DNA from 4 places in the Streptomyces sp. HUAS TT7 genome. Region 1 is predicted to be linked to each of the others. Evidence: riboswitches for the same ligand, from Rfam matches in the RefSeq annotation. Region 1 holds a riboswitch; each other region holds the start of a gene.
The links. Region 1 has a riboswitch for cyclic di-AMP ahead of ACSHXC_RS10055 (M23 family metallopeptidase). Riboswitches for the same ligand answer to the same signal wherever they lie in the genome.
Positions count from the first base shown of each region.

Region 2: linked by a shared signal. The riboswitch ahead of ACSHXC_RS18455 (M23 family metallopeptidase) and the one ahead of ACSHXC_RS10055 (M23 family metallopeptidase) in region 1 are both predicted to bind cyclic di-AMP.
Region 3: linked by a shared signal. The riboswitch ahead of ACSHXC_RS36565 (transglycosylase SLT domain-containing protein) and the one ahead of ACSHXC_RS10055 (M23 family metallopeptidase) in region 1 are both predicted to bind cyclic di-AMP.
Region 4: linked by a shared signal. The riboswitch ahead of ACSHXC_RS23310 (transglycosylase family protein) and the one ahead of ACSHXC_RS10055 (M23 family metallopeptidase) in region 1 are both predicted to bind cyclic di-AMP.

Region 1 covers NZ_CP196175.1:2,262,684-2,267,698, reverse strand. The annotation lists gene ACSHXC_RS10065 (M16 family metallopeptidase) at 162-1,499, shown strand; gene ACSHXC_RS10060 (M16 family metallopeptidase) at 1,517-2,881, shown strand; cyclic di-AMP (ydaO/yuaA leader) riboswitch at 3,107-3,266, shown strand; gene ACSHXC_RS10055 (M23 family metallopeptidase) at 3,280-4,047, shown strand; gene ACSHXC_RS10050 (GntR family transcriptional regulator) at 4,257-4,934, shown strand.
Region 2 covers NZ_CP196175.1:4,100,190-4,105,204, forward strand. The annotation lists gene ACSHXC_RS18445 (PrsW family intramembrane metalloprotease) at 1-868, shown strand, start outside; gene ACSHXC_RS18450 (aldo/keto reductase) at 860-1,804, opposite strand; gene ACSHXC_RS18455 (M23 family metallopeptidase) at 1,957-3,027, opposite strand; cyclic di-AMP (ydaO/yuaA leader) riboswitch at 3,039-3,179, opposite strand; gene ACSHXC_RS18460 (PP2C family protein-serine/threonine phosphatase) at 3,423-4,544, opposite strand; gene ACSHXC_RS18465 (MerR family transcriptional regulator) at 4,911-5,015, opposite strand, start outside.
Region 3 covers NZ_CP196175.1:8,047,441-8,052,455, forward strand. The annotation lists gene ACSHXC_RS36555 (RraA family protein) at 28-651, opposite strand; gene ACSHXC_RS36560 (carbohydrate kinase family protein) at 775-1,689, opposite strand; cyclic di-AMP (ydaO/yuaA leader) riboswitch at 2,129-2,312, shown strand; gene ACSHXC_RS36565 (transglycosylase SLT domain-containing protein) at 2,315-3,067, shown strand; gene ACSHXC_RS36570 (anti-sigma factor antagonist) at 3,391-3,822, shown strand; partial or broken gene ACSHXC_RS36575 (dihydrofolate reductase family protein) at 3,918-4,268, shown strand; gene ACSHXC_RS36580 (nucleoside deaminase) at 4,311-4,760, shown strand; gene ACSHXC_RS36585 (HAD family hydrolase) at 4,782-5,015, opposite strand, start outside.
Region 4 covers NZ_CP196175.1:5,148,130-5,153,144, reverse strand. The annotation lists gene ACSHXC_RS23325 (DUF501 domain-containing protein) at 1-5, opposite strand, end outside; gene ACSHXC_RS23320 (FtsB family cell division protein) at 37-525, opposite strand; gene eno (phosphopyruvate hydratase) at 627-1,913, opposite strand; gene ACSHXC_RS23310 (transglycosylase family protein) at 2,172-2,882, opposite strand; cyclic di-AMP (ydaO/yuaA leader) riboswitch at 2,886-3,054, opposite strand; gene ACSHXC_RS23305 (transglycosylase family protein) at 3,312-4,343, opposite strand; gene ACSHXC_RS23300 (cytochrome P450 family protein) at 4,443-5,015, opposite strand, start outside.

The sequences.
Region 1 (5,015 bases):
ATTGTGGACCGTCCCACTGACAACGCCGACCGCGACCCGGGAACTTCGCCAGGTGCCCGCGCGCTTGCATACAGTGGCAGGACTTCTCCACTTGAGGACTTCCCCCGCCAGTACTTCACCTCGCAGTACTGCACATCGCGAACGAAGGGACGTACATGCCCATGGGTCACACGGCCACAGCGCAGGCCGGCTCCGGCGGTCTGACAGCCACTGAGCACCGACTGGCCAACGGCCTGCGCGTGGTGCTCTCCGAGGACCACCTGACCCCGGTCGCCGCGGTGTGCCTCTGGTACGACGTGGGCTCGCGCCACGAGGTCAAGGGCCGCACCGGCCTCGCCCACCTCTTCGAGCACCTCATGTTCCAGGGCTCCCACCAGGTGCACGGCAACGGCCACTTCGAGCTGGTGCAGGGGGCCGGCGGCTCGCTGAACGGCACCACCAGCTTCGAGCGCACCAACTATTTCGAGACCATGCCCGCCCACCAGGTCGAGCTCGCGCTCTGGCTGGAGGCCGACCGCATGGGCTCGCTGCTCGCAGCCCTCGACGAGCAGTCGATGGAGAACCAGCGCGACGTCGTCAAGAACGAGCGCCGCCAGCGCTACGACAACGTGCCCTACGGCACCGCCTTCGAGAAGCTGACCGCCCTCGCCTACCCGGAGGGCCACCCCTACCACCACACGCCGATCGGCTCGATGGCCGACCTGGACGCGGCGACCCTCGAAGACGCCCGGAACTTCTTCCGTACGTACTACGCGCCCAACAACGCGGTGCTCGCGGTGGTCGGCGACATCGACCCCGAGCAGACGCTGGCCTGGGTCGAGAAGTACTTCGGCTCCATCCCCACCCACGACGGCAAGCAGCCGCCGCGCGACGGCGCGCTGCCCGACACCATGGGCGGGCAGCTGCGCGAGGTCGTCGAGGAGGACGTCCCGGCGCGCGCCCTGATGGCCGCCTACCGGCTGCCCCACGACGGCACCCGCGAGGCGGACGCCGCCGACCTGGCGCTGACCGTCCTCGGCGGCGGCGAGTCCTCCCGGCTGCACAACCGCCTGGTCCGCCGCGACCAGAGCGCCGTGGCGGCCGGGTTCGGTCTGCTGCGGCTCGCCGGCGCCCCCTCGCTCGGCTGGCTGGACGTCAAGACGTCGGCCGGCGTCGAGGTCCCCGACATCGAGGCCGCGGTCGACGAGGAGCTCGCCCGGTTCGCCGAGGAGGGCCCGACCGAGGAGGAGATGGAGCGCGCCCAGGCCCAGTTGGAGCGCGAGTGGCTCGACCGGCTCGGCACCGTGGCCGGCCGCGCCGACGAACTGTGCCGGTACGCCGTGCTGTTCGGCGACCCGCAGCTCGCCCTGACGGCCGTCGACCGCGTTCTGGACATCACCGCGGAAGAGGTCAAGGCGGTCGCCGCCGCGACCCTGCGCCCCGACAACCGGGCCGTCCTGGTGTACGAGCCCACCGCGGCACCCGAGGCAGGCAACGAAGAGGAAGAGGCGGGCCAGTGACGGACGCTGTCGTGACCATGGAATTCCACCCGCAGCCGGTCGCCGGCACCGCCACGCCGTGGGCCTTCCCGGCCCCCGAGCGCGGCACGCTCGCCAACGGCCTGACCGTGCTGCGCTGCCACCGCCCCGGCCAGCAGGTCGTCGCCGTGGAGATCTTCCTCGCGGCCCCGCTGGACGCCGAGCCCGAGGGCCTCGACGGCGTCGCCACGATCATGGCGCGCGCCCTGACCGAGGGCACCGACAAGCACTCGGCCGAGGAGTTCGCCGCCGAGCTGGAGCGGTGCGGCGCCACCATCGACGCGCACGCCGACCACCCCGGCGTCCGGGTCTCCCTCGAAGTGCCGGTCTCCCGGCTGCCCAAGGCGCTCTCGCTGCTCGCCGAGGCGCTGCGGGCCCCCGCGTTCGCCGACTCCGAGGTCGAGCGGCTCGTACGCAACCGGCTCGACGAGATCCCGCACGAGCAGGCCAACCCGTCCCGGCGGGCCGCCAAGCAGCTCTCCAAGGAGCTGTTCCCGGCCTCCGCGCGCATGTCCCGGCCCCGCCAGGGCACCGAGGAGACCGTCGCCGCCATCGACGCGGCCGCGGTGCGCGCCTTCTACGAGGCGTATGTGCGCCCCGCGACGACCGTCACCGTCGTCGTCGGCGACCTGTCGGGCACCGACCTCGACGCGATCCTCGCGGACACCCTGGGCGACTGGACCGGCAATACGGCCGAGCCGCGCCCCATGCCGCCGATCACCGCCGACGACACCGGCCGGGTCGTCATCGTGGACCGCCCCGGCGCCGTCCAGACCCAGCTGCTCATCGGCCGCGTCGGCGCCGACCGGCACGACCGGGTCTGGCCGGCCCAGGTCCTCGGCACGTACTGCCTGGGCGGCACCCTCACCTCGCGCCTGGACCGCGTGCTGCGCGAGGAGAAGGGCTACACCTACGGTGTCCGCGCGTTCGGCCAGGTGCTGCGCTCGGGGCCGGACGGCGGCGCGGCCATGCTCGCCATCAGCGGCTCGGTCGACACCCCGCACACCGGCCCGGCCCTCGACGACCTGTGGAAGGTGCTGCGCACGCTGGCCGCCGAAGGCCTCACGGACGCCGAGCGCGAGACGGCCGTGCAGAACCTGGTGGGCGTCGCGCCGCTCAAGTACGAGACCGCGGCGGCCGTCGCGGGGACGCTGGCCGACCAGGTCGAGCAGCACCTCCCGGACGACTACCAGGCGCAGTTGTACGCGCTGCTCGCGGAGACCGGCACCGTGGAGGCGACGGCGGCCGTCGTCAACGCCTTCCCCGCCGACCGGCTCGTCACGGTCCTCGTGGGGGACGCGGCACAGATCGAGGAGCCGGTCAGGGCGCTCGGAATCGGCGAAGTGACCGTCGTAGCAGGCTGATTGAGGCATCGTCCGGGCCGACCGAGGCACGCGGACGACGGAGGGTTGCGGGACCCCGGTGGCGGATGCGCCGCCGGGGTCCTCCTTAATGTCCGTTTTGTAGGGGAGGTTGCCTGTCTGTCATGTGGCGTGCGCTACAAAAACCGGTGTCTGTTTGGTGATTGAAAGATCAGCCGTCTAGCGTCGGTCCCGCTGTCCGTCACCACCCGTCGCAGCCGCGGCACCGGACAGCGATCGCCGAGTCCCCGAAGGCGCGAGCCTGGGGAGCCGGGGACCCACTCAGTCCCTGGGGTGAATCGGACGCCTCCGCCCGCGGAGGAGCCCGTAGGAGACCTTCCTGCTCCGAACCCGTCAGCTAACCCGGTAGGCGAGATGGAAGGAAAGGACACCGCCACTCCATGGCGTTCACCCGTGCCACCGGGAAGCATCGCGCGCCCAGCCGTATGACGCGCCGCAGCGCGAACATCGCGGGCATCGCCACCCTCGCCACCGCCGGAGTCGTAGGCACCCTCGCCTCCCCGGCCATGGCGGCCCCGAGCACCACCACCGCCGACACGGGCCTGACCCAGGCCATCGTCATCGGTGACAGCATCGCCGACCAGGTGGGCGCCCAGGCCGACGCGCAGAAGCAGGCCGCCGCGAAGGCCAAGGCGAAGGCCGAGGCCGAGGCCGCCGCCAAGGCGAAGGCCGAGCAGCGGGCCAAGGAGGCACGCGAGGCCAAGGAGCGTGCCGCGCGCGAGGCCGAGCGCAAGCGCCTCAACACCTTCGTGGCCCCCATATCCGACAGTTATGTGTCCACCGGCTACAAGACCGGCGGATCCCTGTGGTCCTCCGGCAGCCACACCGGCATCGACTTCCATGCGGGGATCGGCACTTCGGTGCACGCCGTGGGTCTGGGCACCGTCGTCGAGGCCGGCAACGGCGGCGCGTACGGCAACAACGTCGTGGTCAAGATGCACGACGGCACGTACACCCAGTACGGCCACCTCTCGGTCATCCAGGTCTCCGTCGGCCAGACCGTCGAGCCGGGCCAGCAGATCGCCCTGTCGGGCAACACCGGCAACACCACCGGCCCGCACCTCCACTTCGAGGCCCGCACCGGCCCGGAGTACGGCTCGGACATCGACCCCATCGCCTACCTGCGCTCGCACGGCGTCTCCGTCTGAGACATCCGAGGCGTACGAGACGTCCAGGACGTCCGAAGCGCCCCCGCGCACACCGAAGGCCCCCGGCACGCCGCCGGGGGCCTTCGGCATTGGCCAAAAGAAATCCATTGATTCCGGCTCGTCACCGGGAATTAACAAGGCCTGCCATAGAGTCGCTGAACAGGCGTTGCGCGATCGCGTTTCGCGGGGATTGAGGCGGAGGTTCGGCCATGCGTATTCCGGCGCATTCGGTATGCACGGCAATCCGCGACGACATCGTCTCGGGTGTCTTCGAGCGGGGCAGCCGGCTCACCGAGGAAGTCCTCGCACGCCGTTACGGGGTATCGCGCGTCCCGGTCCGCGAGGCCCTGCGCACCCTGGAGTCCGAGGGGTTCGTCACCACCCGCAGACACGCCGGCGCCTGCGTGGCCGAGCCCACCGAGCTGGAGGCCGCCGACCTCCTCGAACTGCGCCTGGTCCTTGAGCCGTTGGCCGCCGCCCGTGCTGCGGGCCGCCGCAGCGAGGCCCATCTCAAGGTGCTGCGCGGCCTGGTGAGGCTGGGTCAGGACCGGGCCAGGCGCGGCCAGGGCGAGGATCTGCGCCCGCTCGGCGGCTGGTTCCACGAGACGCTCGCCCAGGCCTCCGCGAGCCCCGGACTGATCGCGCTGCTCACGCAGTTGAGGCACAAGGTCGCCTGGATGTACGCGGTCGAGGTGCCGGCCCGCCCGGCCGAGGCCTGGGCCGAACTCGGCGCGATCACCGACGCGGTGGCCCGCGGGGATACCGAACGCGCCCGCTCGCTCACCGCCCTGCACGCCGAGCGATCATTTTCCGCCCATCGGCTGCGCGGGCCCGCACCCGTGAGAACTTCGCAACATGCCGTAAACACCGCGAGCGCCCGCACTTAACAGCACGGCCGTATACAAAGAAAGGAAATAAAGCGCACCGCATTGTGCTGCCCGGAATCAGGATTTTCCGCGCACCCCATG
Region 2 (5,015 bases), 1.8 Mb from region 1:
CACCGCGACCGGCTTCGCCTTCACCGAGAACATCCTCTATCTGGGCAACGCGTTCGGCGAGGACCAGGCAAGCCACAGCGCGGGCCTCGCCTCGACGACGGCGGCGACGTTCTTCGTACGGGTTGTCATGTCGCCGTTCGCGCACCCGCTGTTCACGGTGCTCACCGGCATCGGGTTCGGCGCGGCCGCGCTCGCGGCGCCCGGCAAGCGGCTGCGCCGCGTCGTGTTCCCGCTGGGCGGCCTGGTCTGCGCGATGGGCATGCACGCCCTGTGGAACAGCTCGACGCTGTTCGGGGTGTACGGCTTCTACATCGTGTACGGGGCGTTCATGGTGCCGGTGTTCGGGCTGCTCACCTGGCTCGCGATCTGGAGCCGGCAGCGCGAGCTGCGTACGGTCGCCGCCGAGCTGCCCGCCTATGCCGCGGCTGGCTGGCTCGGGCCCGCGGAGCCGCTCGCGCTGTCCTCGATGGCGGCCCGCGCGACGGCCCGCGACTTCGCGCACCGCACCTTCGGGGGGAAGCCGGCGGCGCGGGCGGTCGCCGAGTACGAGGCGTTCGCGACCGCGCTCGCCTTCCTGCGGCACCGCGCCTACCGCAGCGCGGGCGCGGTCGGCCCCGGTCCCGACTTCGCCGCCCGCGAGCAGGAGCTGCTCCACCATCTGTGGGAGCGCAAGCCGGTCGCAGGCCCGGCGCTGCTGTACGCGGCGGGGGCCACGGGCCGGATCTGGCTGCCCCCGCAGCCGGGCCCGCCGCACCCGTACACCCAGCACGCCCAGTACGCGCCGTATGTTCCCTACGTTCCGCAGGTTCCCTACGGGCAGCCGGGCCCGGCCGCGGGCCCGGCGCCGTACAACCCGTACCTACGCTGAGGCGGCCGTCAGCTCGGCGACCTGCGCGTCGGTCAGCTCCAGGTCGGCGACCGCGAGCAGCGCCGGGAGCTGCTCGACGGTACGGGCCGAGGCGATGGGCGCCGCGACGGTCGGCCGGGCGGCCAGCCAGGCCAGCGCCACCGTGGCGATCTCGGCGCCGGTCTCCTGGGCGGCCTTGTCGAGCGCGGCGAGCACCCTGCGGCCCCGCTCGGTCTCCAGGTGCTCCCCCGCGCCCTCGGCCCGCAGGCTGTTCACGGACTGGCCCGGGCGGTACTTGCCGGTGAGGAAGCCGGAGGCGAGCGAGAAGTAGGGGACGGCGGCCAGGCCCGCGCGGGACGCGGTCTCCTGGAGGGCGCCCTCGTAGGTGCCGCGCGAGACCAGGTTGTAGTGCGGCTGCAGCACCGCGTACTTGGCGAGGCCCTCGCGGTCGGAGAAGTCCAGGGACTCCTGGAGCCGCTCCGGGCTGATGTTGGAGGCGCCGAGCGCGCGGACCTTGCCGTCCCGCACCAGCTGGTCCAGGGCGGTCACGATCTCCTCGACGGGGACGGAGGGGTCGTCGAAGTGCGTGTAGTACAGGTCGATGTAATCGGTGCCGAGGCGGCGCAGCGACTCCTCGACGGCGGCCTTGATGTTGGTCGGGGCCAGGCCCTTGTAGCCGGGCAGCGCCCCGACCTTGGTGGCCACGACCACGTCGTCCCGGTTGCCGCGGGCGGCCAGCCACTTCCCGATGATCGCCTCGGACTCGCCACCGGAGTTTCCCTCGCCCCAGGCGGAATACAGGTCGGCGGTGTCGACGAAGTTGCCGCCGCCGTGGGTGTAGGCGTCCAGGACGGCGAAGGACTGGTCCTGGTCGGCTGTCCAGCCGAAGACGTTGCCGCCGAGGGAAAGGGGGAAGACGGAGAGGTCGGAGCTGCCGAGCACACGGAGAGAGGTCATGAGTTGATCAACTCCCTTACGGGGGTGGCTATTCCGGGCACCCCCGCCCGCAAGCAACTGGGGCTCCGCCCCAGACCCCGATCGCGCCTTAAAGGCGCTCGTCCTCAAACGCCGGACGGGCTAGGGGTGGCTGCTGCCCGTCATTAGCCACCTCAGGGGTTGAGCCCCTTCGACTGGAGCCAGGTCATCGGGTCGATGCCCGTGCCGGACGGGGTGTGGACCTCCAGGTGGAGGTGCGGCCCCGTCACGTTCCCGGTCGCGCCCACGCGACCGATCACGTCACCCGTCGACACCTTCTGCCCCTCACTCACCGCCAGCGAAGACTGGTGGCAGTACCAGAGCTCACTGCCGTCATCCAGCGTGATCACCGTGCGGTAGCCGTACGCCCCGGCCCAGCCCGCCGACTTGATCGTCCCGGAGTGGATGGCCTTGAGCGGCGTCCCCGTGGGGGCGGCGAAGTCGAGGCCGGTGTGGTGGCCGGAGGACCACATCGAGCCGGCCTCGCCGAAGGTGGAGGTGATCGTGTACGAGCCGACCGGCAGCGAGTAGCTCGCGGCCAGCTTGGCGAGCCGCTCCTCCTCCGCCTTCTTGGCCGCGGCCTCCTCGGCCGCCTTCTTCTCGGCGGCGGCCTTGGCGGCGGCCGCGTCCTGCTTGGCCTTGGCGTCGGCGGCCGCCTTCTCCGCCGCGGCCTTCTGCGCGGCCGCCTTCGCCTCGGCGACCGCACTGGCCTTCTGCTGCTCGGCCTGCTGGAGGATGCGGGCGCGCAGCGCCTCGCCCGCGTCGGTGGCACCCTGCTCGGCCTCGCTGGTGGACAGCCCCGTCATGGTCAGCGGCGAGGCGGCGATCTTCTGATCGGCCCTGGCGGCAGCGGTCTTGGGAGCATCCGGGCTGTCGTGCGAGACCAGCTCGCCGACGCCGGGCAGCGACCCGAGGTCGGGCAGGTTCTCGGATATGGAGTCGGGCAGCGATATGGAGACCGGCGGCTTGGTCTGCGCGGTGGCCATGCCGCCCGCGCCGACCGCGGCGATGACGCCGACGCCCAGCACCGTGGAGCTGCGGGCGAGCCCGCCACGCTGCTTGGCCACCCGGTGCCGGCCGCGTACCGGACGTACGGACTCCTCGGTCGGGTCCCACTCCTCCCAGCTCTCGGTCTCGCCGGGTACGTCCCCGTACAGCGAAACAGGGGGCAGGGGGGTGTTGAGGGCAGGCTCGTTGGACGCCACGAAGGCGCGCTCCTTTCCTTCCTTACCGCCTACCGGGTTAGCTGCCGGGTTCGGAGCAGGAAGGTCTCCTACGAGCGTCCATAACGGACGTCCGATTCACCCCAAGTTTGATGGTTCCCCGGTTCCCTCGCGGGATTCGGCGCATGCGCACGGTGCCGCCTTGGCGGCGACTGGGACGACCGCGCTGCGTTATCGAACGTTAATAGACAGCGGGGGCGGATTCCAAGCCGTTCCCATTGATCGTTAACGGTCCCGGCCGGGACTTAGTACCCCATAGCCGGTTCAAATCGGGCGAGTTGACAGCCTCTCAGGGTCACCCTCGCCACACCCGCTTTCTGACAGTGTGTCAATTGTTATGCGCAGCGGCACCCTTCGGGCACACACCGTGACGCCCTCTACTTCACGATCTTGACCGTGCGGCGCCGCTGCGGCTGGCCCTCGGCCGGGCGAGCCACCGCGAGCAGCGCCATGTCGTCGTTGGAGCCGCCGCCCGTGTAGCGGCGTACGTCGTCGACGAGCGCGTCCAGGACCTCCTCCGGGCCGGGGAAGATCGCGCCGCGCAGCCGGGTGCCGGGGTCGTAGAAGACGCCGGAGCCGTCGCGCGCCTCGGACAGGCCGTCGGTGTAGAGCAGCAGCGTCGCCCCGGGCGGGAAGGGGCGCACGTCCGCCCGGTCCGGCCACACCCCGAGATCGGCCATGCCGAGCGGCAGCGCGGGCTCGGACGGCACGAGCGCGTCGAGCGAGCCGTCCGCCTGCAGCATGAACGGCTCGGGGTGCCCCCGGTTCACCAGGCGTACGGTGCCGTCACCGCGCGGGATCTCGGCGAGCAGCGCGGTGGTGAACCCCTCGACCGCGTCCAGCCGGTCGCGCCGGGTGCCCTCGCGGGCCAGCGCCCGCTCCAGGCGCTGGGCGACCGCCTCCAGGGAGGACTCCTGCTCGGCGGCCTCCCGGAACGCACCGATCACCACGGCGACGGCCTCCACCGCCTGGAGCCCCTTGCCGCGTACGTCGCCGACGATGAGCCGGACCCCGTACGGGGTGTCCTGCACGGCGAACAGGTCCCCGCCGATGAAGGCGTCCGCCTGCGCGGCCTCGTACCGCGCGGCGACATTGAGCCCGCCGATACGGGGCGCCGGTGTGGGCAGCACGGCGCGCTGGGCGGTCTCCGCGATGACGCGCTGGGAGGCGAGCTGTTCGCCGCTGCGGCGCAGGATGCGGTTGATGACGAGGGCGAGCGCGCCCACCGTGAGCACGGTGAACAGCTCGCTGGACCCTTCGCCGAGGTTGGGCAGATCGTGTATGAACCAGAGCGCCACGACGGCGGCCAACGAACCCAGGCCCACGAGAGCGGTGCCGCGGCCCGAGTAGAACGGGGCGGCGACGACCGGCGCGCCCGCGAACAGCGCGGCGGCGGTCAGGTCGGGCGGGGTCGAGGCGTCGAAAACGAAGCCGACGACGATCAGCAGTACGGGTAGCGCCCGTACCAGGCGCCCGTCGCCCTCTGCTCGCTGCCGCACCCGTCCAGCCTGGCGCTTCCCGGCTCCCGCGGCGACTCGGCCGCACCCAACCGGGGCAGTCAGCGGCGGCGGCAGCGGTGGGGCCCCGGGCGTCCCCGGGCGCAGCTTCCCCTGGTGTGGCGATGGTTCGCACCCTGGTCGGGCACGCACGGCAGCTCGGCCCAGCCGCCACGATTCAGGCGGCAGCCGTGCGCGGGGCCCGCGGACCCGGCGGCCGACGCCCCGTTGACGGGGAGGGGCTCCCCCAGCTCCTCGCAGCCGCTCAGCAGGAACGCACCCACGGCGAGCAGCAACACGACAGGCACCTTCCGCCGTGTCCCCACCCGTGTCCCGATATTCCTGCGCTCACTCATGGCGCACGCGAGACTACTCCCCGCACGCGCCCCTGGCGTCCGGCCCGTCCGTGAGGTGCCGCTCGGCGTACACCGTCAGGCCGTCCCGTACGAAGGCCGCCGTGCCCTCGCCGTGCTT
Region 3 (5,015 bases), 5.8 Mb from region 1:
ACGCCGGGGAGGTGGGCCGAAGACTGCTCAGCCCTCGAAGCCGCCCTCGCTCAGGGCCTTGTCGATGCGGGCGCGGTGCGTCGCTTCCCACATGTCGAGGGATTCGTCGGCCTCCTTGGCCAACTTGCGCCGGGCGTCCAGGAGCACCTGCTCCCAGCGGGCGCGGGGAGTGACCACGATGCCCTCCTCGTCGGCCACCACGATGTCGCCCGCGTCCACCCGCACGCCGCCGCAGCGCACCGGCTCGTTGAGCGGGGCCACGGCCTTCTTGGTTCCGGGGATGGGAATGACGCCCCGGGCGAACACGGGAAAGCCCAACTCGCGGACCTCGGCGAGGTCACGAATGACACCGTCGGCCACGAACGCGGCGATTCCCCGGCGTTGGGCGACGGCGCACACGTTTCCGCCGGCGAGCGCGTGGTCCAGGTCGCCCGATTCGACGACGACGACCGAACCGGGCTCCGCACGGTGGATGGCCGCGTGCAGCATGAGGTTGTCGCCCGGGGGACACCGAACGGTGAATGCGGGACCCGAAACGCGCGGCATCGGGGACCACAAAGGGCGAATGCCGATATCCATGACCTGCTCGCGTCCCAGGACGTCGGCGAGCGTGGTCGGGGAAATGTTCTTGAATTCGCTGATGTCGTTCATGTTTCTTCCTGACGGGACTTGACAGGGCGTAATAAGGGCTTGTTCGGAGCGCCAGTTGGGTGGCACCGGGTGTTCGGTGCCGCCTCGGTACGAGCGTGTGCGGCTTTGAACGCCGGAATGATCTCAGGCGATCTGATGCGCCGCCAGCAGGCTTTTTTGTGAGATGGGGTCGGTGGCGACCGGAGCCGTGCAGGCATGGGCGCCCGCCAGCGTGCCGAAGCGGCCGCATTCCCGTACGTCCCGGCCGGTGAGCCTGCCGTACAGGAAGCCGCTGACGTACGCGTCGCCCGCGCCGCTGGTGTCCACGACGGGGGCGTGGGGTGCGACCGCCGGGATGTGGTGTGGGGTCGGTCCGCCGTCCCGGGTGAGAAGGTAGGAGCCCTCGGCGCCGGCCGTGGCGACCACCGTGTCCGCGCGGCCCTCGCGGAGGATCTCCCGCATCAGAGCGGGGGTGTTGTCGCCCGCGCCCGCCGCGCTGAGGAACACGAGGTCGGAGCGGAGTGCGAACTCCCGGTGGTGGTCGGCCAGTCCGTCCCAGTCGTGCAGATCGGTCGAGACCGGGACGCCGAGCGCCTCGATGTCGTCGAGGAGGAAGCGCGCGAAGTTCATGATGGAGAGGTGGACGTGGCGGGTCCGGCGCAGCCGGGGGAGGTAGAAGTCCCGGGGCATGCGCAGGTCGGCCGGGTCGCGGGCGTCGTAGAAGGACATCCGGCGGCCGTTCGCGTCCACCAGGTTCACCGCGCGCCGGGTACCCGCCGGGGAGATCAGCGGGGCGAAGTCGACATCGCCCTCGGCCAGCAGCTCGCGGACCCGGGAGCCGATCCAGTCGTCGCCGATGCAGTCGATCAGGCCGACCTCCAGGCCGAGCGCCCGGGCCCCGAGAGCCACGTTCGCGCCGGTGTGCCCGGGCCACTCCTCAATGGGCCCGACCTGCACCGAGTCGGCCGGCGGGACCGGCAGGGAATCGACCCGTACGACCGTGTCCACCCCCGTGCCCCCGACCACCAGGACGTCGTACTCCGCGCTCTCTCGGATCACCGTTCCACCCCTCCGCTGCCGGCCCCCGCCGTGGAGGGCTGCCTGTGACCATGATCTCCGGCAGGGGCGTAAGGGAGGTGTGTGGTGTCGCCGGTATGCGAGACATGGGTCATAAGAGAGGTCCCAAGTGTCCAAAATGAGGCACTTTGAGGCGCCGTCGCTCCGGTTTTTGTAATGTCCGAATTGGTGGCTATTGAGTAAGGCTCGCCTCTTTTGCGGGTCGGCTGTTCGGTTGCTCGAAGAGCGAGTGAATTGGGTCACGTGCGGGGGTGTGGGCGCCCGGGTCCGCCGGGGTCATTTCGGTTGGGCCGAAAGCGAGTTGAGAGCGTCGGGCGGGGTGGCCGACGGGTGTGGATTTAAGTGGATCTATATCCCGGATCGCGCCCTTTGAATTCTGGGCTTGTTTCCACTCGGCGTATTCGTCTACGTTCACCGCAATCCGGATGGAACGCCGAATCCTGCCGCCGTCCGGACCCTCCCACACACGTATGGCAGGAGCGGGGGACCCAGGTAAGCCGCCGATCCGGATTCCGGAACGGCTGGGGTGAAGTCGCGTGCGCCGCGACCGGACATCTCCCGTCCGAACCCGACAGCTCACCTCGCAGGCGAAGGAGAGGAATTCACCATGCCTGCAAAGGGCAAGCACCGCCGCCCCAAGTCCAGCTCGTTCTCCCGTGGCCTCGCCGTCGCGGGTACGGGCGGCGCCGTACTCGCCATTCCGGTGATCGGTGCGACCACGGCCACCGCCGCGCCCGCGTCGGTCCACTCCGCCACCCCCGTCACGGCGGTGAAGGCGTCCCCCACGAGCTACTCCGTCGTCGCCGGGGACTCGCTTGCCAAGATCGCCGACGCCCTCAACGTGAGCGGCGGCTGGAAGCAGCTGTACCAGGACAACCAGAGCGTCATCGGCGGCAACCCGGCCCTGATCCAGCCCGGCCTCAAGCTCACCGTCGGCGCCCCCGCCCGGGCCGCCTCGGCCGACCGTGCCGACCGCTCCGCCCGCACGACGAGCCTCACCACGGCGACTACGGCGACCACGGCCAGTGCGCCGAAGTACGCCAACAACCTGGACGGCTGGATCAAGCAGTCGCTGGACGTCATGGCTCAGCACGGCATCCCGGGAAGCTACAACGGCATCTACCGCAACATCATGCGTGAGTCGTCGGGCAACCCGCTCGCCATCAACAACTGGGACATCAACGCCATCAACGGCGTCCCGTCCAAGGGCCTGCTCCAGGTCATCCAGCCCACCTTCGACGCCTTCCACGTGCCGGGCACGTCCACGGACCTCTACGACCCGGTGGCGAACATCACCGCCGCGTGCAACTACGCCGCCAAGAGGTACGGCTCGATCGACAACGTCTTCGGGGCGTACTGACGGTCGGCCTCGGGGCCGGGCGCTTGAGGAGGGCGCCCGGCCCACCGGGCCGACGGCCCCAACTGACCATCCGGTGGCGGGGTTTCGGATCCCGCAAGTCGGCAGATAGGGGCGCCCTACCTGCTTCGCTCCCCGTGTGCAGGGTTCAAACGGGGAGCGGCGCAAATTTCGTTCACCCCCCAGGGTGAACAATTCGAAGGCTGCACGTTTCTGCATGCGGCTCTATTCCTAGGGTGGTAGTGCGTCACCCCGGGACCACGGTGACTGCCCGACAACCGAGTACCTCCGCACCCGCGGGGGTCAGTTCTGGACCGGGAGCTGCCATGGGAACCACCGCTCGGCCATCCGTCTCGGCGCCTGTTCCGCTTCCGCCGGGGCTGCTGCCGGACCGGTGCTGCAACGCCCGTACCTATCTGATGCAGGGGTTCACGGTGGTCGAGGTCCAGGGCACCGTCGACCTGGCCACCGCGCCCGGCGTACAGCTGCACCTCGACGCCGCCACACAGCCGACGGGCGCCCGCGTGATCGTGGACCTGCGGCCCGTCGACTTCTTCGACTGCGCCGCGCTCACCCTGCTGTGCCGGGCGTTCCGGAGAACCCGGGCGCGCGACGGCCACCTCGGCGTGGTGTGTGTACGGCCCTGGCATCGGCGGATCCTGACGGCGGGCGGTCTCGACCCGCTCTTCACGCCGACGACCACGATCGAGGAAGCGGCCCGGGCCGCCCTGGCCGCACCGAAGGCCGGTGACAACTAGAGCTGGGCGCAGGGCTCTGGCATACACGAAGAAGAGCCCGCGCCCTTGACGGGAAGGTCGGCGGGGGCGGGCGTATCGTCGCGTGGGTGACTGCGATGAGAAAGATCATCCTTCCCATGTCGGTCTCCCTCGACGGCTTTTTCGCTGGGCCCGAGGGCGAAATCGACGGGCACATGGTCGACGACGAGCTGCACCGGTACGTCAACGGACAAGGCGCGTCCGGGCGGGGACCTCGTGATCGGCGGGGCGAATCTCGCCGCCACGTTCCGGCAGTACGACCTCATCGACAATTCCGCCTCTACGTCCACCCGGTCCTGCTCGGAACGGGCAAGCGCCTCTTTGCGACCTCGGGCGCCGACACGCACAAGCTGCGACTCATCGAGACCCGCACCTTCGGCAACGGCGTCGTCCTCCTGCACCACGAGCGGGTCCGGACAGCCGAGTAACCGGCGCCCGTACGCACCCGGAAGACGGCGGGAACGAGGAACATGGAACGGCAACTGGCCAGGCAATGGCTCGCGACGGCTGTCGAGGAGGCCCGAGCGGGCCTCGCGGAGGGCGGCATCCCGATCGGCGCGGCGCTCTACGGCGCGGACGGAGCAGTGCTGGGCCGCGGACACAATCGGCGGGTGCAGGACAATGATCCCTCGCTGCATGCCGAGACGTCGGCATTCCGCAATGCGGGAAGGCAACGTTCGTACCGGGGCACGACGATGGTGACCACGCTGTCCCCGTGCTGGTATTGCAGCGGCCTGGTACGGCAGTTCGGCATCTCGCGCGTCGTCGTGGGGGAGGACGAGACCTTCCAGGGAGGTCAGGAATGGCTGGCCCGGCACGGGGTGGAGATCGTGGTGCTCGGCGATCCGGAATGCGTGGCCATGATGAAGGAGTTCATTGCGGCGCATCCCGCATTGTGGAATGAGGACATCGGGGTGTGACCGGTCACGGAGGGACAGCCTTCAACTCGGTTTCCCTTGACGGCCGTTGAGGTGAGCCGCCAGCTCACTCAGATGGCGGATCGTGGCGATCTCCGCAGGCAACCCCGCCGGCCGCGGCCTCGACGTGACAAGCACCGCCGCCATCCCGTACGTGTGCGGCCCCACCGCATCATTTTTCGGGTTGTCCCCCACGAACAGGATGTTCTCGGGCGGGCAGGCCGCAGCCTCGGTCACCGCCGCGTAGAAGCGCCGGTC
Region 4 (5,015 bases), 2.9 Mb from region 1:
TCCATGCCTGGGTCAGTCTCTATCGCTAGCAGGTGGTCAGTTGGCGGGGCGGTCGGCGTTGTCGACGCCGTCCCAGAGGTTGTAGTGCCAGGCGCGGCTGGTCGCGGCCTTGTCCTCGTGGTGCTTGTTCGCCGCGCCCGGGTCGACGACGGTGAAGCTGGTCTCCCCCGGGAACTGCATGTGCAGATGCTCGCGGGCCAGTTTCTCGATGTACGCGTCGTCCTGGAGGCGTGCCTTCTCGTCGCGCAGCTTCTCGACCGCCTTCTGGGCCTCGACGGCCCTGCGCTTCTGGTCTGAGATGTCGGCGCGCTGCGAGACGTACTGCCGCATCGGGTAGGCGAGCGCCACGATCAGCGAGCAGAGGACCAGGGCGAGCAGCGCCGCCCGGCCGGTGAGCCGGGAGCGGCGGGCCTGCCGTTTGGTCTGCGATCGGTAGACGCGGGCAGCGGTCTGCTCGCCGAGCACCTTGAGCCGGGCCGCGGTGGAGAACCGGTCACGGTCCGCGGTCTTGGCGTTCTTGCCCATCGCTCTCCCGCCTCCCCTTACACACGTACGTCCCCGGACACGGTACGGGACCGCGGCCGGGGACGTACGTACGACTGGCTAGGGCTTTAGCCCATCAAATGTCAGCCCTTGAAACGCGGGAAGGCGGAGCGGCCCGCGTAGACCGCGGCGTCGTCGAGGATCTCCTCGATGCGCAGCAGCTGGTTGTACTTGGCGACGCGGTCCGAGCGGGCCGGGGCGCCGGTCTTGATCTGGCCGCAGTTCACCGCGACGGCGAGGTCGGCGATGGTGACGTCCTCGGTCTCGCCGGAGCGGTGGGACATCATGCACTTGAAGCCGTTGCGTTGGGCCATCTCGACGGCGTCCAGGGTCTCGGTCAGCGAACCGATCTGGTTGACCTTGACGAGCAGGGCGTTGGCGGAGCCCTCCTCGATGCCGCGCGAGAGACGCTCGGGGTTGGTGACGAACAGGTCGTCGCCGACGATCTGGACCTTGGAGCCGAGGCGCGAGGTGATGGTGTTCCAGCCGGCCCAGTCGTCCTCGAACAGCGGGTCCTCGATGGAGACCAGCGGGTACGCGGAGACGAGCTCCTCGTAGTACTCGGTCATCTCGGCGGCCGAGCGGGACTTGCCCTCGAACTCGTACTTGCCGTCCTTGTAGAACTCGGACGCGGCGACGTCGAGCGCGAGCGCGATGTCCTTGCCCGGGGCGTAGCCGGCTTCCTTGATGGCCTCGAGGATGAGGTCCAGGGCGGCGCGGTTGGACTCCAGGTTCGGCGCGAAGCCGCCCTCGTCGCCGAGGCCGGTGGACAGGCCCTTGCGCTTCAGGACGCCCTTGAGCGTGTGGTAGACCTCGGCACCCCAGCGAAGGGCCTCGGAGAAGGACTCCGCGCCGATCGGGGCGATCATGAACTCCTGGATGTCGACGTTGGAGTCGGCGTGCGACCCACCGTTGAGGATGTTCATCATCGGGACGGGCAGCAGGTGCGCGTTCGGGCCGCCCAGGTAGCGGAACAGCGGCAGGTCGCTGGCCTCGGAGGCGGCGTGCGCGACGGCGAGGGAGACGCCGAGGATGGCGTTGGCGCCGAGCGAGCCCTTGTTGTCCGTGGCATCCAGGTCGAACATGGCCTGGTCGATCAGGCGCTGCTCGGTGGCGTCGTAGCCGACGAGCTCCGGGCCGATCTGCTCGATGACGGCGAGGACGGCCTTCTCGACACCCTTGCCGCCGTAGCGGTTCGGGTCACCGTCACGAAGCTCGATGGCCTCGAAGGCACCGGTGGAGGCGCCGGACGGAACTGCAGCACGACCGGTGCTGCCGTCGTCGAGGCCGACCTCGACCTCGACCGTGGGGTTGCCTCGGGAGTCCAGGATTTCCCGGGCTACGACGACGTCGATGGACGGCACGAGCATCTCCTTCTGGGATGTGACGCTAGATGTGACGCAAGCAGTGCAAGGTCGTGCGGGGTCGCGTTCGCCTTGCGACAAGAGCCTAACCGGCTCTGGAGCTCCGGCCAGCCGAGTGCCCGCCTCCTGGGACGAAAAAGGGCCCAAAGGCCCTGATTCCGGGCAAAGGACCACAACACTACTGCCGGGTAACAGCGAAAACCCCGGCCCGGCGCGTACGGGGGAATGCGCGCCGGGCCGGGGCGATCTGGGGGCGGGTCGGTCTCAGCCGAGGTGCAGCTTCTGGCCCGGGAAGATCAGGTTCGCGTCCTTGACGATGTCCTTGTTCAGCTCGAACAGCTTCTGCCAGCCGCCCTTGACTCCGTTGGCGGCGGCGATGCCGCCGAGGGTGTCGCCGGACTTGACGGTGTATTCGCCGTTGCCCTGCTTGACCGGCTCGGTGCGCTGCTCGTCGCGGGCGGCCGGCGCGGACTCGGTGCGCTCGGACTTCTTCGCCTTCGGCTGCGGCTGGGCCTGCTGCTTCGGCTTCGAGGACTCCGAAGACTTCGAGGACTTCGGCTTCGAGGACGAACCGGAGGTGTCCACGTCGGCCTTGCTGCCGCCGGACGTCAGGTTGCCGGCGCTCGCGCAGCCCCAGGCACCCGGGCCCTGCATCGCGAGCAGCTTCTCGGCGGTGGCTATCTGCTGGCCCTTGGTGGCGAGGTCGGCGCGCGAGGCGTACTGGGTGCCGCCGGCGGCGGCCCAGGAGGACTGCGAGAACTGCAGGCCGCCGTAGTAGCCGTTGCCGGTGTTGATGGACCAGTTGCCGCCGGACTCGCACTGGGCGACGGCGTCCCAGGTCTGGACGGATGCGGCGGAGGCGTTGCCCGCCGCCATCAGCGGGGCGGCCACGGCGGCGCCGGTGACACCGGCCAGCGTGGCGACACGGACGGCCTTGGACGGGCGACGGTGCTTGCCCTTGCCGGAAAGCAGCATGGAGGTTCTCCTCACCGACGCCTGCGAGGTGAGCTGTCGGGTTCGGGCGTGAGCTGCCCGGCCGAGCGTCGATGCGCCCGTCTTCACCCCAAGCCGTTGCGGCAGTTACGTGAACTGCCGGGCCCGGCACTTACCTTGGGTCCCCCGCTCCTGCCTACGGCGCATAAGCGTCGGCTGTTCCCGTCGGCCGACGGCAGGATTCGGCGTGCTCGGTCGACGGGGCTCGTGGTGACGAGCGAGTCCGACGAAAACACACGCCCCGCCAATGTTCAAAGACGCACATCGGGGAGAAATCCCCCCTACTTGCCGCCACAGAAGGGGCGTTTCCGCAGGTGAGGGGCGGGGCGGACGGACCGGGCAGACGGGACACGCCAGTTGAGGCGAAGAGACCCATGTCTCACTTGCACGAACCGGACATAGGGCTGCGAACTAACCCTGCTTCGGCGCCGACTTCGGGTTCGCCACAGCCGCTGCCGCATCCTTCAGGTCCAGGCTCTGGCCAGGCAGGATGAGGTTGGGGTCGGTGCCGATCAGCTTCTCGTTGGCGTGGTACAGCGCGGGCCAGCCGCCCTGGATCTTGTTCGCCTCGGCGATGGCCGACAGATTGTCGCCGGGGCGGACGGTGTAGTCGCCGTTCGCGGCAGGGGCGTTACCGGACTCACGTGAGGCATCGTCACCTCGCGAGGCGTGCCGTCCGGAATCGCGGCTATCGGGGGAGTTGCCCGAATTGTTCGAACCACTCGTACCGGCCGGCGTGCCCGGGTCGGCCTGACCGGTCGTCGGGGCGGACGGGGACGTACCGCCCGGCGCCGTGCCCGCGCTCTCCTCCGGCGAGGGCGCCCCGCGGTGCTTGCCGGGGCTCGCCGGGGTGGACGCGGACGGCGTCGGGGACTTGGCCGGGTCGCTCGGCTTCGTGGCACCCGGGGCCGGCGTGGCGGGCGTGGAGCCGCTCGGCGTCGGCGTGGCGTCGGGCGCCTTGGTCGCCGGGGCGGTGGGGATCGCCGGGGCGGTGGGGGTCGCGGGAGCGGGCGTGGGCGTCCCGGTCGACGTGTCGGGCGCGCCCGGGTCGACGTCCGCCGAGCCGCCACCCTTGGTGAGCCCGGCGCCGGTGCCGCAGTTCGCGAAGGCCCCCGGCCCCTTGGCCGCGAGCACCCGCTCGGCGACGGCTATCTGTTGGGCGCGGCTGGCGAGGTCGGCGCGCTGCGCGTAGTCCGTGCCGCCGTACGCCTCCCAGGTGGCCTGCGAGAACTGGAGCCCGCCGTACAGGCCGTTGCCGAAGTCGGCACTCCACATTCCGCCGGACTCGCAGGCGGCCACCTGGTTCCAGGTGGTCGCGTCCGCGGCGTTCGCGCCGGTCGCGGCGAGTAGGGGAAGCGCGATGGCCGATCCGGTCACTCCTGCCGCGACGACGAGAGCGGGTGCCTGGCGAGGTCGACGATGCCGTCCATTCCCGGAGCGCATGGATAAGGCCTTCCGTGTGACTGCTGAGCCGAATGAACGGTGAACGTAGCCGTACTCGAACGCTTGTCACAAGTCGATGCAGCGGGGATCACATAAAAGTCACAGTCTTGACGGACCGTCACATCCGGATGTTTCCGGTGAGGGCGTGAACTCGACCGGCAGGGTGCGCAGTCCGCGCATGATGAGCCCGCCGCGCCAGCGCAAATCGTCAGGTTCCACCGCGAGCCGCAGGTCAGGGAGGCGCCGCAGCAGGGTGGCGAGTGCGGTCTGCCCTTCGAGCCGGGCGAGCGGCGCACCGAGGCAGTAGTGGATCCCGTGCCCGTATCCGAGGTGCTGGTTGTCCTTCCGGCCGAGGTCGAGGGTGTCCGGATCGGCGAAGCGCCCGGGGTCACGGTCAGCGGCGGCGAGCACGACGAGCACGGGGTCGCCGGCCGCGATGTCCTGCCCGCCGAGCGTCAGGGGCCGGGTGGCGAACCGCCAGGTGGCCATCTCGACGGGCCCGTCGTAGCGGAGAAGTTCCTCGACCCCGGTTTCGAGAAGACCGGTCTCCCCGGCCGCGAGGGAGTCCTGAAGCCGTTCGCGCTGCCCCGGATTGCGGAGCAAGGCGTACATACCGTTGCCAATGAGGTTGACCGTCGTCTCGAATCCGGCGAAGAGCAGGATGAAGGCCAT